2 regions of the Klenkia terrae genome follow, and region 2 is predicted to be linked to the other one. Evidence: predicted binding sites of a transcription regulator. Region 2 holds the regulator's gene; the other holds the start of a gene.

Region 1 (7,644 bases), on a different contig from region 2:
CGTCCTCCTGGGTGTCGGGAGGGCCCGCGGCGCGCGGGCACTCCGTCGGTTGCCGGGCGGCGGGTGCCGTCCGACCGGCTCTTCCCCTGGGAGCACCGCAGACGGAGTAGCGGTTGCCGGGCAGCAAGCCAGGTGCTTGTCGCTGCCTCTCGTGAGCCACAGAGGATGGTAGAGGGGTCCGGGCCCCCGCGTCACCCGAGGGTGGTGTCGTGCCCCAGCTCCTGCGCCAGGCGCTCGATCTCGGCCTTGTCGGCGGCCGGGACGACGACCAGCGGGTAGGCGTCGGACTCCTCGGCCAGGTGCACCAGGCAGAGCCCGGCCGGTGCGAGCACCGCGTCCGCGGCCCGGACGGCGGTGGGCACGTCGCCGTCGGTGTCGGTGACCGGGCCGAGGTCCAGGCGGGCCCGCACCACCCGGGGCACCCGGGTCAGCGCGTCGGCCAGCTCCTCGCCCTGGTCGCCGGCGTCGAGGTAGGCCAGCGCGCCGACGTCGTCCAGGCCGTCGAGCAGGGCGGTCCAGGGGTCGGCGGGTGGGTCGTCCAGGGTGGCCTGCACGGTCGGCCAGAGCTCGGGGTCGTCGTCGAGCAGGGCGCACAGGCGCTCCCAGCGGGCGCGGGTCGCGGCGTCGGGATCAGGCACCCGTCGACGGTAGAGGTTCCTACGCCGGGACGGCGACAGCCCCGGCCAGCGCGGCGTACCGGCCGCCGGCGGCGACCAGCTCGTCGTGCGTGCCCTGCTCCACCACCCGGCCGTGGTCCAGCACCGCGATGGTGTCGGCGTCGCGGACGGTGGACAGCCGGTGGGCGATGGTGATCGTCGTCCGGCCGCGGGCGACCTCGTCGAGGGCGGCCTGCACGGCGCGCTCGGTCTCGTTGTCCAGCGCGCTGGTGGCCTCGTCGAGCACCAGCACCCGCGGGTCGCGCAGCAGCGTGCGGGCGATGGCCAGCCGCTGCTTCTCCCCGCCGGAGAACCGGTGGCCGCGGGCGCCGACCATCGTGTCGTAGCCGTCGGGCAGCGCGGCGATGACCTGGTGCACCTGGGCCCGCCGGGCGGCCTGCTCGATCTCCTCGTCCGTGGCGTCGGGCTTGGCGTACCGCAGGTTCTCCCGGATCGTGGTGTGCAGCAGGTAGGTCTCCTGGCTGACCACGCCGACCACCCGGGCCAGCTCGGCCAGCGACAGGTCGCGGACGTCGACGCCGTCGATGGTCACCCGGCCGGTGGTCACGTCGTTGAGCCGGGACACCAGCGAGGCCAGCGTGGACTTGCCCGACCCTGTCTCGCCGACCAGGGCCAGCGTGCTGCCGGCCGGGACGACCAGGTCGACGTCGGTGAGGGCGGGGCGGTCGCCGTCGTAGGAGAACCCGACGTGCTCGAGCCGGACCTCGCCGCGGACGTGCGGCAGGGCGACGGGCTGGGCCGGGTCGTCGATGTCCACCGACAGGTCCAGGTACTCGAACACCCGGCTGAACAGCGCCATCGAGGTGATCAGCTGGCCGCCGACGTCCAGCAGGCCCATCAGCGGGCGGAAGAGTGTGCCCTGCAGCGCGGTGAAGGCGACCAGGGTGCCGATCGTCATGCCGCCCGACGTCGCGGGCAGGCCGGCGAACAGGTAGATCAGCGCCGGGATCCCGGCGAACACGATGCTCATGGTGGCCATCCGCCAGCGGCCGGCCAGCTGGGAGCGGACCTCGAGGGCGGCCAGCTCCTCCGACGTGCGGGCGAACCGCTGCGACTGCGCGGGGCCGGTGCCCAGGGTCTTGCCGAGCTGGACGCCGGAGATCGACAGCCCCTCCTCGACCTGGGTCTGCATGTCGGCCATGCGGCGCTGGCGCTCGCCGGTGACCTCGCGGCGCATGAGCGCGACCTTGCGGGTCAGCCAGATCGCCGGGGGCAGCACGACGAGGGACAGCAACGACAGCCGCCAGCTCAGCGCGGCCATGGCGACCACGGTGCCGACGACGGTGGTGGCGTTGGAGGCCAGGCTCGTCGCGGTCGAGGTGACCACGGACTGCATGGAGCCGATGTCGTTGGTCAGCCGGGACTGCACCTCACCGCCGCGGGTGCGGGTGAAGAAGCCCAGCGACTGGCGCTGCAGGTGGGTGAAGACCGACGTGCGCAGGCCGTGCATGACCTTCTGGCCGACGGTGGTCGACAGCCAGGTCTGGACGACGCCGAGCAGTGCGGTGGACGCGGCGACGGCGACCATGCCGGCCACGGCCCAGGCGAGCAGCCGGACGTCGGAGTGCGGGAGCGCGTCGTCGATGACGGTGCGGACCAGGAACGGGGTGGCCAGGGCGATCAGCGAGCTGAGCACGATCAGCGCCATGACGGTGCCCACCTGGAGCCGGTGGGGGCGGAAGAGCGCCAGCACGCGTCGGAAGGACACGGGGGAGCGCTCGAGCTGTGACTTGTCGGCCGCGGCGGGCCGGGTCTCGGGGCGTGGCATCCACGTCCCCCTCTCTGTCGGCGATATTGGTGAGGTTACCTCACGGTGAGGTAATGCTCGTTGTTCCGCTAGCATTCCCGCGTGCCCAACCCCGTCCCCGACGACGACCTGGGCGAGCTCATCGTCCGCGCGGCCCGTTCGTTGCGCGGTCGCTGGCGCGAGGTGCTCGAGCCGTGGGACCTCTCGCCGCACCAGGTCCGGGCGCTGATGGTCGTCGGGCGCACCGACGGGCTGCGGCTGTCCGGGCTGGCCGAGGCGCTGCGCATCGCGCCGCGCTCGGCGACCGAGGTGGCCGACGCCCTCGCCGGGCGCGAGCTGGTCGAGCGGGTGCCCGACCCCACCGACCGGCGTGCGGTGCTCGTCCGGCTCACCGACGGCGGTCGTCGGGTGCTCGACGAGGTGCGGACAGCCCGCGCCGCGGACTCCCGGGCCGCGCTGTCCGGCCTCCCCGCGGCCGACCGCGCCGAGCTGGCCCGGCTGCTCCGTCGCTTCGTCGACGGCTGACGTCCAGCTGCTGCACAGGTCGGCGGTGCACCGTGGGGGCATGAACCTGGGTGCACCCGAGATCGGCCTCATCGTGCTGGCCGTCTTCCTGCTCTTCGGCTACAAGAAGCTGCCCGACGCCTCCCGCTCGCTGGGGCGCTCGCTGCGGATCTTCAAGGGCGAGATGGGCGGCATGAAGGACGACGACGCTCGCGCCGCAGCTGCTCCTGCCGTCCCGGACCTGGAGCGCGAGGCCGCCGAGGCCGAGGCCGCCGCACTGGAGGCCCGCGCCCGGGCCGCCCGCGCCCGCGCCGACGCGCAGCACCCCCAGCTCCCCGCCTGACATCCTCGGGGCCGTGCGCGCCCTGGTGTTCGAGGAGTTCGGTGGCCCGCTGACCGTCCGCGAGGTGCCCGACCCGGCGCCGTCCGCGGGCGGGGTGGTGGTCGAGGTCGGTGCCAGCGGCGTCTGCCGCAGCGACTGGCACGGCTGGTCGGGGCACGACCCGGACGTCGTCCTGCCGCACGTGCCCGGGCACGAGCTGGCCGGGACGGTGGCCGCGGTGGGGGCCGACGTCCGCGGCTGGTCGGTCGGCGACCGGGTCACGGTGCCGTTCGTCTGCGCCTGCGGCAGCTGCCCGCCGTGCCGGGAGGGCGCCGGTCAGGTGTGCCTGCGGCAGACCCAGCCCGGGTTCACCCACTGGGGCTCCTTCGCGCAGCTGGTCGCCCTCGACGCCGCCGACGTCAACCTGGTCGCCCTGCCCGAGGACCTCGCGATGCCCACCGCGGCCGCCCTCGGCTGCCGTTTCGCCACCGCCTTCCGCGCGGTCACCGGGGTCGGCCGGGTGGCGCCGGGGGAGTGGGTCGCCGTCCTGGGCTGCGGCGGGGTGGGGCTGTCCGCCGTGCAGGTCGCGGTCGCCGTCGGGGCGCGGGTGGTCGCCGTCGACCCCGCGCCCGGTGCGCGGGAGCTGGCCGCGGCGATGGGCGCCGAGCACGTGCTGCCCTCGGCGGAGGGCGTCGTCGAGCTGACCGGCGGGGGCGCGCACGTCGCGCTGGACTGCCTGGGTTCCCCCGCCACCTGCGAGGCGTCGATCCGCTCGCTGCGCCCGCGCGGACGGCACGTGCAGGTCGGGTTGCTGCCGCCCGCGCAGGGCCGGGCCGTCGTCCCGATGGAGCTGGTCGTCGCCCGCGAGCTGGCCGTGCTGGGCAGCCACGGCATGGCCGCCGCCGACTACCCCGCGATGCTGTCGATGATCGCCGCCGGCCGGCTGCGCCCGCAGGACCTGGTCACCCGCGAGATCGACCTGGCCGATGCCGGTGCCGCCCTGGTCGAGGTCGGCCGGACGCCGGGCGTCACGGTCGTCACCTCCTTCTGAGCCGGCCGCCGCTGCGTGGCGAGCTGTCGATCGACGCTGGCTGATCACCCCGATCGATCACCAGCCATCGATGGGCGGATGTGGCGGTTGACCTCGGTTTTCTTGTTGTCCGATGACCACATCGGCGGTAGACTTCGAACACCTGATCGAACGGACGCGGGGTGTGGGATGGGTCTGGACGGCACTGCCCCTGCCCCCGCGCCCCGCTGGATGCTCGAGCCCCTCGCCCCCGGAGCGCTGGGCGCCGAACGACCGGCAGCTACCTCGCCGATGATCGCGGCGCAGCGACTGCCCGAACCACCACCTGAGGACGTCGCGACAGCCATCGCCGCGGCCCTGTCCGCCGCCGGTGCTGGACTGGGCCCCGGGACCTCGTCGGCCGAGCTGCTGGGCCGGGCCCGTGGACTGGCCCGCCTGGTGGGCATCGCCCAGACCGAGCTCGCCCGCGTCGTGGCCCACGCCGAGACCCTCGACGCCGCCGCTGCCGACGGGCTGACCGGGATGAAGCCCTGGCTGCGCGGGCACGTCGCCGCCAGCGGCCCCGAAGCCGCCGCCGTGCTGGCAGCCGGACGCCTGATCGACCGGATGACGGTGCTCGGTGCCGCCTCGGCCACCGGCGCGGTCACCGCCGGTCAGCTCGCCGTCGTCGGGAAGATCCTGACCGCCGACGTGTGGGCCACCGCTGACGCGGCCGGGGTCGACCTGACCGCGGTGGACCGGGTCGTCACCGACACCGCGGTGCAGGCGCCGCGGACGCTGGCTCAGGTGTGCCAGCGGATCGCCGACATCATCGACCCCGACGGTCCCGAGCCGGTCGACCCGACCGAGGGTCGGTCGCTGCGGATCACCCGCCGCCCCGACGGCTCCCGCATCCTGCGCGGATCGTTGGATGCCGCCGGCGGGGAGAAGGTCGAAGTAGCCCTGGAGGCCATCGCCGCCGCCGGGCGCTGCGAGGGTGACCTGCGCACCCCCGACCAGCGTTCAGCCGACGCGCTGGTCCAGCTCGCCGACCTGCAGCTGGCCGCCGGGAACCTGCCCGTGCTGCGCAAGAGCCGCCCCCAGCTGACGACGTTGATCCAGCTCGAGGACCTCGCCGACCCCACCACCCAGCACGCCGCCACCCGCCTGGGCTCCGGTGCCACCGCCAGCAACACCGTCGCCCGCCACGCCGCCTGCGATGCCGACATCGCCCGCATCCTGCTCGGCCCCGACGGCCTCCCCCTCGACGTCGGCCGGTCCGTGCGCCTGGTCCCCGCCCACATCCGCCGCGCCGCTGAGGTCCGCGACGGCGGCTGCGTGTTCACCGGCTGTCATGCCCCCTCCTGGTGGTGCGACGCCCACCACCTCGTCCACTGGATCGACGGCGGGGCCACCAGCCTGGACAACACCGCCCTGCTCTGCGAACGCCACCACACCCAGGTCCACCACGGCTACACGCTCCTGTGGGACCCGGGCCAGCGGTGTTGGCGCACCTACCGACCCGACGGCCGGGAGATCATCACCGGCGCCCTCACCGACACCCGTGGTGACCTGCTCCCCGACCTGCACACCACCGACCCACCTCTGTTCCCGCTGCGGACCTGACGCGTCCGCTCACCCGCCGAGCAGGTGCCGCAGGTGGTGACCCGCCGACGAGTCATCAGCGGCTGCGCCCCGGTGAACTCGGCCTCGGCGGCGTCCTGATCGGCCCGGTCTTGACTCCTGGGCCGGTGATGCTCTGATCACCGCATGGGCTGGTGGCGGCGGGTGCCGGGTCGGGCACCCGACGAGGTCGGGCAGCTGTCGGTGCTCCGGCTGCTGGATGCACACCCCGGCAACGGGGTGCCGGCGATCGGCAGCCCATGGGAACGGGAGGTCGAGGAGTCGCTCGCCGACCGGGACTGGCGAGCCGCTGTCCAGGCAGAGGGCCTGAGCCGGGACCGGTCGTGGGTGCTCCTGGGGTGGGTGGAGGACGCGGCGACGCGGGTCGCCCGCGATTGCCACCGGTCGACCCTCACCACCGCGGCCTACGCGCTGGCCATGCTCGAGGTCGGCCGGGTGGACCGGCGGGACGTGCTGGTGGTCGCCGCGCTGCTGCACCGCGCGGCGGACCTCGCCGGCCTGCGGTGGGACCGGGGTGTCGAGGACGCGGTCGCGCGCGCCGGCGGCCTGGGCGCCACCTGGCTGCCGACCGTGCCCGCGGCGACGCCGGCCACCCACGGTGAGTCCGGCGCCGGGCGCTCTTTCGCGTTCGTCCGCCGGCCGGCGACGTTCGACCCGGTCGCGCTGGAGCGGCGGCTGGACCCCGAGGTGGCGCAGCGACGGGTGCTGCTGGGCCAGGTGGCCGGCCTGCTCCGTGCCGTCCAGCGCGGGCCCTTCTGACCGAGCGTCAGCTGGTGGGGGCGGCCGACGTGGGTGGGTCGTCGGTGGTGCGCGGTGTCGTCGTCTGCGGGGCGGTCGTCGTGGGCGCCGGCGCGGTGGTGGTGGGTGCCGGGGTGCTGGTCGGTGACTCGTCGTCCTCGGTGGTGGTGCTCGGCGCGGTCGTGGTGGAGCTGGTGCTCGGCGGCGCGGACGTCGTCCCCCCGCTCGTCGTGGGCGTCGGCTCGGTCGTCGTGGTGGTGGGCGCCGGGGCGTCGGTGGTCGGGGCCGGCTGCTCGGTGCTGGCCGGCGCCGGGTCGCTCAGCGAGGTGGACATGGCCGAGGGGTCCCAGGCGAAGAACAGCGCCACGAAGAGCACCGCGAGCACCACGGTGGAGGTGCGGGCCCGGCCGATCCGGGCGGGCACCCGGCGGGGCCAGACCCGGGCGCGACGGGTGGCCGGCTCGGCGGTGACGGTGGCAGCGGAGGTCACGGTGGGGACCGGGGTGGTGGGCTGGCGCTCGCTCACGACGGCACCTCCCGCGGGTCGTGGCCGGTGACGGGTTCCTCGGGGCTCTGCGGTTGCACCACGATCCCCTCGCGCCGGAAGGCCAGCGCGATCCGGGAGCGCAGGTCGCGGCCGACGTCGAACTGCTTGCCCGGCAGGGTGCGGGCGACGATCCGCACGTTGACCTCGTCCAGGCCCAGGCTGGTGACGCCCATGACGCTCGGGGTGTCCAGCAGCAGCTTGGCCAGCTGCTCGTCGGCGAAGGCCTGCTCGCCGACCTCGCGGAGCACGTCCTGCACGTGGGTGACGTCGGTGGACGCCGGCACCGGGACGTCGATGACCGCCCGGGCCCAGTCGCGGGAGAGGTTCACGACCTTGACGATCTGCCCGTTCGGGATGATCACGACCTCGCCGTTCACCGACCGCATGCGGGTGATCCGCAGCGTGACGTCCTCGACGGTGCCCTCGGCCGGGTCGCCGCCGCCGACCACCGCGATC
Region 2 (7,644 bases):
GGATGAAGCAGGCGCTGACCTGCTGCGGCGACGCGGTGCCGACGTTGAACCAGACGGGCGAGTTGAAGCTGAAGTACTGGTGCAGCAGCATCCAGGTCAGCTCGTGCTCGAACAGCTCGGCGTCGCCCTCGGTGGCGAAGTAGCCGTGCTCGCGGCCGGCCTCGGTGTAGGTCAGCACGACCCGGTCGATCAGCTGGCGCAGGCTCGTCTCGCGCTGCGCGGTGCCCACGGCGCCGCGGAAGTACTTGGTGGTGACGATGTTGGTGGCGTTGATCGACCACTCCGACGGGAACTCGACGCCCCGCTGCTCGAAGTTGATCGACCCGTCGCGCCAGTTGGTCATGACGACGTCACGACGCTCCCAGGTCACCTCGTCGTAGGGGTGCACGCCGGCGGTGGTGAACACGCGCTGGACGGTGATGCCCTTGCGGTCGGCGGACTTCGCGCCCCGCTTGCGGCCGGACGAGATGCGGTCGGTGGTCTCGGTCAAGACTCCCCCTGGGATTCGTGTGTCTGCACCCGCGCCGGCGGGCCGGGTGCTGGTCGCGTCGCTGGACGCCGTGCTGGTGGGGCGGGTACGTGCTCGTGGGGCTGTCCCCGGCGGCGGTGCCGGGGCGCCGGTGCGGTGGGGAAGGCCGCGGACCGGTGCGGGATCAGGACTGGTGCGTGATCAGCGCGGGTGCGCGATCAGGGCTGGTGCGCGGCACCCGAGGGGCCTGGCGGCCCGGTGGTGGCGACGCTGCGCGGGATGACCGGTGGCGGCAGGTCGGCCGAGGCGATCTCGGCGACCGAGGCCGCCTTGGCGCGCATCTCCGCGATCTCCTTCTCGAAGTCGGCCGCGGAGGTGAAGGAGCGGTAGACGCTGGCGAAGCGCAGGTACGCCACCTCGTCGAGGTCGCGCAGCGGGCGCAGGATCGCCAGGCCCACCTCGTGGCTGGGCACCTCGGCGGACCCGGTGCAGCGCACCGCGTCCTCCACCTGGGCGGCCAGCACGGCGAGCTGGTCCTCGTCGACGGGCCGGCCCTGGCAGGCCCGCCGCACGCCGGCGACGACCTTGGCCCGGTTGAACGGCTCGGTCACCCCGCTGCGCTTGACGACGGCCATCACGGCCTCCTCGACCGTGGTGAAGCGCCGGCCGCAGCCCGGGCAGGACCGGCGCCGACGCGTGGTCGCGCCCTCGTCGGTCTCGCGCGAGTCCACGACCCGGCTGTCGGGGTTGTGGCAGAACGGGCAGCGCACCGGATCGTCTCCTCCCGGGTCCGGGGTGTCCCTGTGGACTCCGAGGGGGACATCCGGTGGACGACCTCGGGAGAACCTGGGGAACAACCTGTGGACGGAACGACATCTCTGTAACTACTAGATGTTGTGGTGAGACTAGCTCCGGACCCCTATGGGTGTGCAACCCCTACCGGGCGTGTCGGCTTCCCACATCTCGACGACAGCACCCGGGCCCCGTGGGCAGACCTGACGCCCCACGCGTCCCACCACGCCGTACACCGTCGGAGGACGCCGCGGACCGCCCGGCACCGGGCTCAAGACCGGCCACCGAAGACCACCGACGAGACGGCGTGTCGCCGGTCTGTGTCGCCGGTCCGTGTCGCCGGTCCGTGCCGGCCGGGGGTAGGCGTCGGCCGGAGTGCCCGTCGGCCCGGCGTGCAGGCGGCTCAGGGCAGGACGAGCACCTGACCGGGGACCAGCCCGGCCCCGGACAACCCGTTCGCCTCCTGGATCGCGTCCACGACCACCCGCGGGTCGGTGTCCGGCGCCACGGCCTCGGCGATCGACCACAGGGTGTCGCCGCTGTGCACCACCACGCTGGAGCGGCCCGCGAGCTCGAGTGCGGGGACAGCCGGGTCGCTGTCACCCAGCGCCGGGACGGCGAACGCCGCCAGGCCGAGGGCGGTGACCACGCCGAGCCCGAAGAGCACCAGTCGACCGCGCCGGGTCAGCCGCAGGGGTGCGGGCGCCGTCGTCCCGGGGGACGCCGCCGACCCGACCGGCTCCGCCGCGGACGCCGCCGGGAGCACCGGCGGCGCGGCCGGCCGCAGCGGGACCACCTCGGCGCCGGTGCGCCGCAGCGGCACCACCGGCGCGAGGGGGCCGGTGCCCTGCTCGGCCGCACGGGCCAGCGCGCGCCCGGCCGGGTGGTTCCCGCGACGGGCGACGACCCGGGTCGGCGCGGGGCGCGCCCCGGCGCCGGCGGTCGACTCCGCGGCCCGGGCGGGGTGGGCGGTCGGGAGGGTGCGGAGGGTGGTCGCGGTGCTGGCCATGGGGGCGGCTCCTGTCGGTGGCGCGGACCCTCGCGGGCCCATCCCGGTCGAACGGCTGTTCGATCGAACGTCTGTGCGGATGTCTACCCCACCGGTCCGACAAAATCGAGATGACACCGGTGGAACTTCGAACACGTGTTTGAACAATCGGCGTCGAGGCGTTACCGTCCGTATCGATCACCCCGGTCCGCGGTACGGCCACCCGGCCCCCGCGAGGACCGGCCGGACGGCACGGTCGCGGCACGCGGCCGACGAGGAGGACACGTGGCGAGCGCGGGAGACACCCCCGGCGGTACCGGCGGCAGCACCAAGCGCCCCGGCCGGACCAAGGCCCGGACCACCGCCGAGCCGGCGACCGGCGAGCGCGGCGCGTCGGTGCGCGAGTTCCCGGAGCGCGGTGAGGCCGGCGACGGGCTCACCCAGCGGCAGCGCCGCGTGCTCGAGGTCATCCGCGACTCCGTCGAGCGGCGCGGCTACCCGCCCAGCGTCCGGGAGATCGGCGAGGCCGTCGGGCTGTCGTCGGCCTCCTCGGTGGCCCACCAGCTGTCCACCCTGCAGAAGAAGGGCTGGCTGCGGCGCGACCCCAACCGGCCGCGGGCCCTGGACGTCCGGCTGCCCGGCGACCACCCGGAGGCCGAGCAGTCCGGCGCCGGGCTGGCCGCCTCGGGCGGCGCCAGCGGGGTCGACGACCCCCGGGTCCCCGTCCCCACCTACGTGCCCCTGGTCGGCCGGATCGCCGCCGGTGGACCCGTGCTGGCCGAGCAGGCCGTGGAGGACGTGTTCCCGCTCCCGCGCGAACTGGTCGGCGAGGGCACGTTGTTCATGCTCAAGGTGGCCGGTGAGTCGATGATCGACGCGGCGATCTGCGACGGCGACTGGGTCGTGGTGCGGCAGCAGGCGACCGCCGAGAACGGCGAGATCGTGGCCGCCATGATCGACGGCGAGGCGACGGTCAAGACCTACAAGCGGCGCGACGGCCACGTCTGGCTGCTGCCGCACAACCCGGCCTTCGAGCCCATCCCGGGCGACGACGCCACGGTGCTGGGCCGCGTGGTGACGGTGCTGCGCCGGGTCTGACCGCTCCGGGCGGTGCGCCCGGGAGGGCGCGCCGCCGGCGAGTGCGCGGGTGGGTCAGCGGCGGCGGAGACGTCCGACGCCGGCCACCAGCACGGCCGCGGCGACGACGGCGATCGCACCGGCGGTCCACGGCGACAGCGGGGCACCCGCCGCGGTGGCGGTGGCGCCCACGGCCTCCGCCGGGGCGGTCGACGCGGCCGGCGCCAGGGCACCGGCCGCCGGCAGCGCGGTGACCGCGGCCGGCAGGCCCTCGCCGGTCACCACCAGGCTGCGCCCGTCGGCGGCGAAGGCGATGGCCTCGCCCTGGGGCGCGGCCGGCAGCGGGACGACGACCGGGGCCGTGGCCAGCGCGGCCGGGACGTCGGAGCCGGCCAGCGCCCAGACGTAGGCGTCGGTGTAGGTGCGCAGGGCCAGCACGGCGCCGTCCGGGCTGACCGCGCCGCCGGTGACCAGCAGCTGCCCGGCGCGGCCGACCGGGCCGCCCTCGGTGCCGGTCAGGGAGAACGCCAGGTCGGCCACCTGCTCCAGCGGCACGACCGCACCGGCGTCCAGGGCCTGGGCCGGGCGGTAGACCTCGCTGCTGCCCAGCACCTCCTTGGTCACCAGGTAGGGCGTGCCGTCGGGGGCCAGCAGCAGGGCCTCGGCGTCCCGGGGGCCGTCCGGGTAGGACATCCGGTACACCGTGGCGACACCGTCGGGGGCGAGGGCGATGAGGGCCACCGTCGTCCGGCTGAGCCGGTTGTCGCCGGTGTCGGCCAGCCAGACGGTGCCGTCGGCGGCCAGCGCCATGTCCTCGGGGTCGTAGGGGTCCACCGCGGCGGTGCGCTCGCCGGTGACTGCGCAGCTGCCGTCGAGCTCGTAGACGGTCACGGCGTCGCCGCCGTCGTTCATCGCCAGCGTCGTCGAGCCGCTCACGGCCAGCCCCGAGATCTCCGGCAGGCGGGCGTCGGTGACCGCGCAGAGGTCCAGCGGGTCGCCGTAGAGGGCCACGGCCTCCTCGGCGGCGGCGGTCTCGACCCCGCTGCGCGGGACGCCGTTGGAGAGGAAGGAGCCGGGCAGGAACGGGCCGGCCACGACCGCTGCGCACAGCAGCGCACCGACGGCCGTCCGCGACCGGGCCCAGGACCTCCGGGTCCGGGCCTCAGGCAGCGGTCCGCCGTGCTCGATCATGTACGAAGCGTGACAGGACGACTGCGTCGAGTGCATGCACCACGCCCAGCAGGACCACCCCCACTGCAGCTCCCACCAGTGCATCCGTGACCCAGTGGAAGTCCAGCGCCACCATGGCCACACCCGTCACGAGCGGGCCGGCCACCGAGAGCACCCAGAACGCCCGCTGCACCCGGTCGGGCAACCCGAAGTCGACCGCCTGCCACCGCGCGACGCCCCACATGAGGACGGCGTTGGCCACGTGCCCCGACGGGTAGGACGCGCCGTCCCGGTGGAAGAAGGACCCCGGGTAGGCCGGCGCCGTCCGGCCGGTGCCGTACTTGAACGCGTAGACGACCGCGGTGAGCAGGGCGAGGGCGACCAGCACCCGGACCAGCGGGACGACCGAGCGCCGGCGCCAGGCGATCCAGCCGACGAGGCCGGCCAGGACCAGCAGGATCGTCACCCGGCCGCCGGCCTGGGTGAACACCCACACCGGCCAGTAGGCCACCGAGTCCCGCAGCCCCCAGTCGCTGACCACCTCGGAGACCCGCAGGTCCATCCGCTCGAGGACCCCGCGGGCCAACAGGTTGACCGTGACCAGCACGGTGACCACGACGCCCACCGCCACCGCCCACCAGGCGGGGCGACCGGTCCCGATGACCGCGGGACCGCGCCGGGCGGGCGCGGCAGCGCTCGGGGAGGTCACACCGGCACGGTACCGCCCGGCTGTGACCTCCCCGTGACCCTCGGCGTCAGCTCCGGGGAGCGCCGAACTCGCCGAGCGCGGCGGCCAGGGCACCGTCGACCCGGGCGTGCAGCCGGGTGCCCTCGCCGGAGAACTCCTCGCTGAGCACCTCGCCGTCGGCGTGCACCCGGGACACCAGGTCGCCGCGGTCGAAGGGCACCAGGACGTCGACGTCGACGTCGGGACGCGGCAGCCGCCCGGCGATGACCGCCCGCAGCTCCTCGATGCCCTCGCCGGTGGCCGCCGAGACCCACTGCGCACCCGGCAGCGCCTGGCGCAGCGCCAGGACGTCGTCGGGGGCCATGGCGTCGACCTTGTTGACCACGATCAGCTCCGGCACCGCGGAGGCGTCGATCTCGCCGAGCACCACGTGCACCGCGTCGATCTGGCCCAGCGGGTCGGGGTCGGAACCGTCGACGACGTGCACCAGCAGGTCGGCGGCGGCCACCTCCTCCAGCGTGGAGCGGAAGGCGTCGACCAGCTGGTGCGGCAGGTGCCGCACGAACCCGACGGTGTCGGTGAGCGTGTAGTCCTGGCCGTCGGGCGTCTCGGCCCGGCGGACCGTGGGGTCCAGCGTGGCGAACAGCGAGTCCTGCACCAGCACGCCGGCGTCGGTGAGCCGGTTGAGCAGGCTGGACTTGCCGGCGTTGGTGTACCCGGCGATGGCCACCGAGGGCACCTTGTTGCGGTCCCGGCTGGAGCGCTGGGTCGCCCGGGCGGTCGCCATGCCGGCGATCTCCCGGCGCAGCTTGCTGACCCGGGCCCGGATCCGTCGCCGGTCGGTCTCGATCTTGGTCTCACCGGGGCCACGGGTACCGATGCCGCCACCGCCGGCGACGCGACCACCGGCCTGCCGGGACAGCGACTCACCCCACCCGCGCAGCCGCGGCAGCATGTACTGCATCTGGGCCAGCTCGACCTGGGCCTTGCCCTCCCGGGACGAGGCGTGCTGGGCGAAGATGTCCAGGATCAGCGCGGTCCGGTCGACCACCTTGACCTTGAGGATCTTCTCCAGCTGGTTGAGCTGACCGGGGGCGAGCTCGCCGTCGCAGATGACGGTGTCGGCACCGGTCGCGGCGACGATCTCGCGGATCTCGGCCGCCTTGCCCGAGCCCACGTACGTGCCGGCGTCGGGCTTGTCCCGCCGCTGGATCACCGCCTCCAGGACCTCGGAGCCCGCGGTCTCGGCGAGGGCGGCCAGCTCGGCCAGCGAGCGGTCCGCGTCGGCCGCGGTGCCCTCGGTCCACACACCCACCAGGACCACCCGCTCCAGGCGGAGCTGCCGGTACTCGACCTCGGTGACGTCGGTGAGCTCGGTGGACAGGCCGGCCACCCGGCGCAGCGCCCCGCGCTCCTCCTTGACGTAGGAGCCGGTGGTGTCGTCGGGCTCCTCCCACTGCCCCCGCGGTGCGAGGCGTGCGTCGGTCGGGGCGGGCGGCACGGCTGCCTTGTCGGCGCGTGCGGCGGCGTCCTCGAGTACGGCCCGGTTCTGTGCTGTCGTCATCGTCTCCCAGCGTGACACGCTCCCCGCGCGGGGAGCACCTGATTACCGATCTGCACAACACCGGCGGGTGGTGCGGCCTTCCCGCCCGGGTCAGTCCTCGGGGTGCATCCCGAGGTAGACCGACCACCGCTGGCCGCCCTCGTCGGGCGCCCGGGTGGCCCAGCGGTCGAGCAGCCCGTACAGCTCGTCGGTGAACTCCTGCTCGTGCGCGGGGTCCAGCCGCAGGCCCAGCCGGGAGCTGCGCAGGCGGGACTCCCCCACCGCGGCCACCTCGCCGAGGAACGCCGCCAGGATCGGGTCCCGGGCCGGTGCGGGCTGGTCGGAGAGGTCCAGCTGCCAGGACCGCCCGGTCGCCCGGTAGGGCACCTCGCGCGCCCCGCGGGCACCGCGCCGGGCCGGCTCGGCGACCAGGAACCCGGTGTCGACCAGGGTGCGCACGTGGTGCAGCACGCTGGCCGGGTTGCGCTCGAGCCGGATGGCGATCTCCCGGTTGGTCAGCGGCCGGTCCAGGCACAGCCGGAGGATCCGCAGCCGCACCCCGGACGCCAGCGCCTTGGCCTCGGCGTCGGTGGCCGGACGGCGCTCCCCCCACCCGCTGCGCGACACGCCGACATCCTACGCAGCGATTGACTTCTCCCAATCACTGGCCCGAGGCTGTCGGCATGAGCTCCCTGTGGCGGCACCACGACTTCCGGCAGCTCTGGGCGTCGGAGACCGTCAGCCAGATCGGCACCCAGGTCACGATGGTCGCCCTGCCGGTGCTGGCGGTGACCCTGCTGCAGGCCACCCCGCTGCAGATGGGTGTGCTGACGGCGCTGGAGACCGCGGCGTTCCTGCTCATCGCGCTGCCGGCCGGTGCCTGGGTGGACCGCTGGCGCCGCCGTCGGGTGCTGGTC

The links. The regulator LexA, encoded in region 2, represses DNA repair genes until DNA is damaged. The targets are predictions, from matches to a motif close to TCGAACANNTGTTCGA.
Region 1: the regulator LexA is predicted to act here: its motif matches at 4,436-4,451, upstream of UXQ13_RS20170 (HNH endonuclease signature motif containing protein).

What each region holds. Positions count from the first base shown of each region.
Region 1 is NZ_JBAPLV010000029.1:16,303-23,946, reverse strand. It holds SAM riboswitch class IV at 41-157, opposite strand; gene UXQ13_RS20195 (DUF6630 family protein) at 192-638, opposite strand; gene UXQ13_RS20190 (ABC transporter ATP-binding protein) at 658-2,445, opposite strand; gene UXQ13_RS20185 (MarR family winged helix-turn-helix transcriptional regulator) at 2,527-2,949, shown strand; gene tatA (Sec-independent protein translocase subunit TatA) at 2,990-3,271, shown strand; gene UXQ13_RS20175 (zinc-binding dehydrogenase) at 3,285-4,301, shown strand; gene UXQ13_RS20170 (HNH endonuclease signature motif containing protein) at 4,572-5,885, shown strand; gene UXQ13_RS20165 (hypothetical protein) at 6,030-6,662, shown strand; gene UXQ13_RS20160 (Rv3103c transmembrane domain-containing protein) at 6,670-7,167, opposite strand; gene UXQ13_RS20155 (mechanosensitive ion channel family protein) at 7,164-7,644, opposite strand, start outside.
Region 2 is NZ_JBAPLV010000031.1:26,624-34,267, reverse strand. It holds gene UXQ13_RS20755 (vitamin B12-dependent ribonucleotide reductase) at 1-490, opposite strand, end outside; gene nrdR (transcriptional regulator NrdR) at 688-1,239, opposite strand; gene UXQ13_RS20745 (LysM peptidoglycan-binding domain-containing protein) at 1,665-2,270, opposite strand; gene lexA (transcriptional repressor LexA) at 2,535-3,347, shown strand; gene UXQ13_RS20735 (NHL repeat-containing protein) at 3,402-4,517, opposite strand; gene UXQ13_RS20730 (phosphatase PAP2 family protein) at 4,489-5,205, opposite strand; gene hflX (GTPase HflX) at 5,252-6,748, opposite strand; gene UXQ13_RS20720 (ArsR/SmtB family transcription factor) at 6,839-7,354, opposite strand; gene UXQ13_RS20715 (MFS transporter) at 7,411-7,644, shown strand, end outside.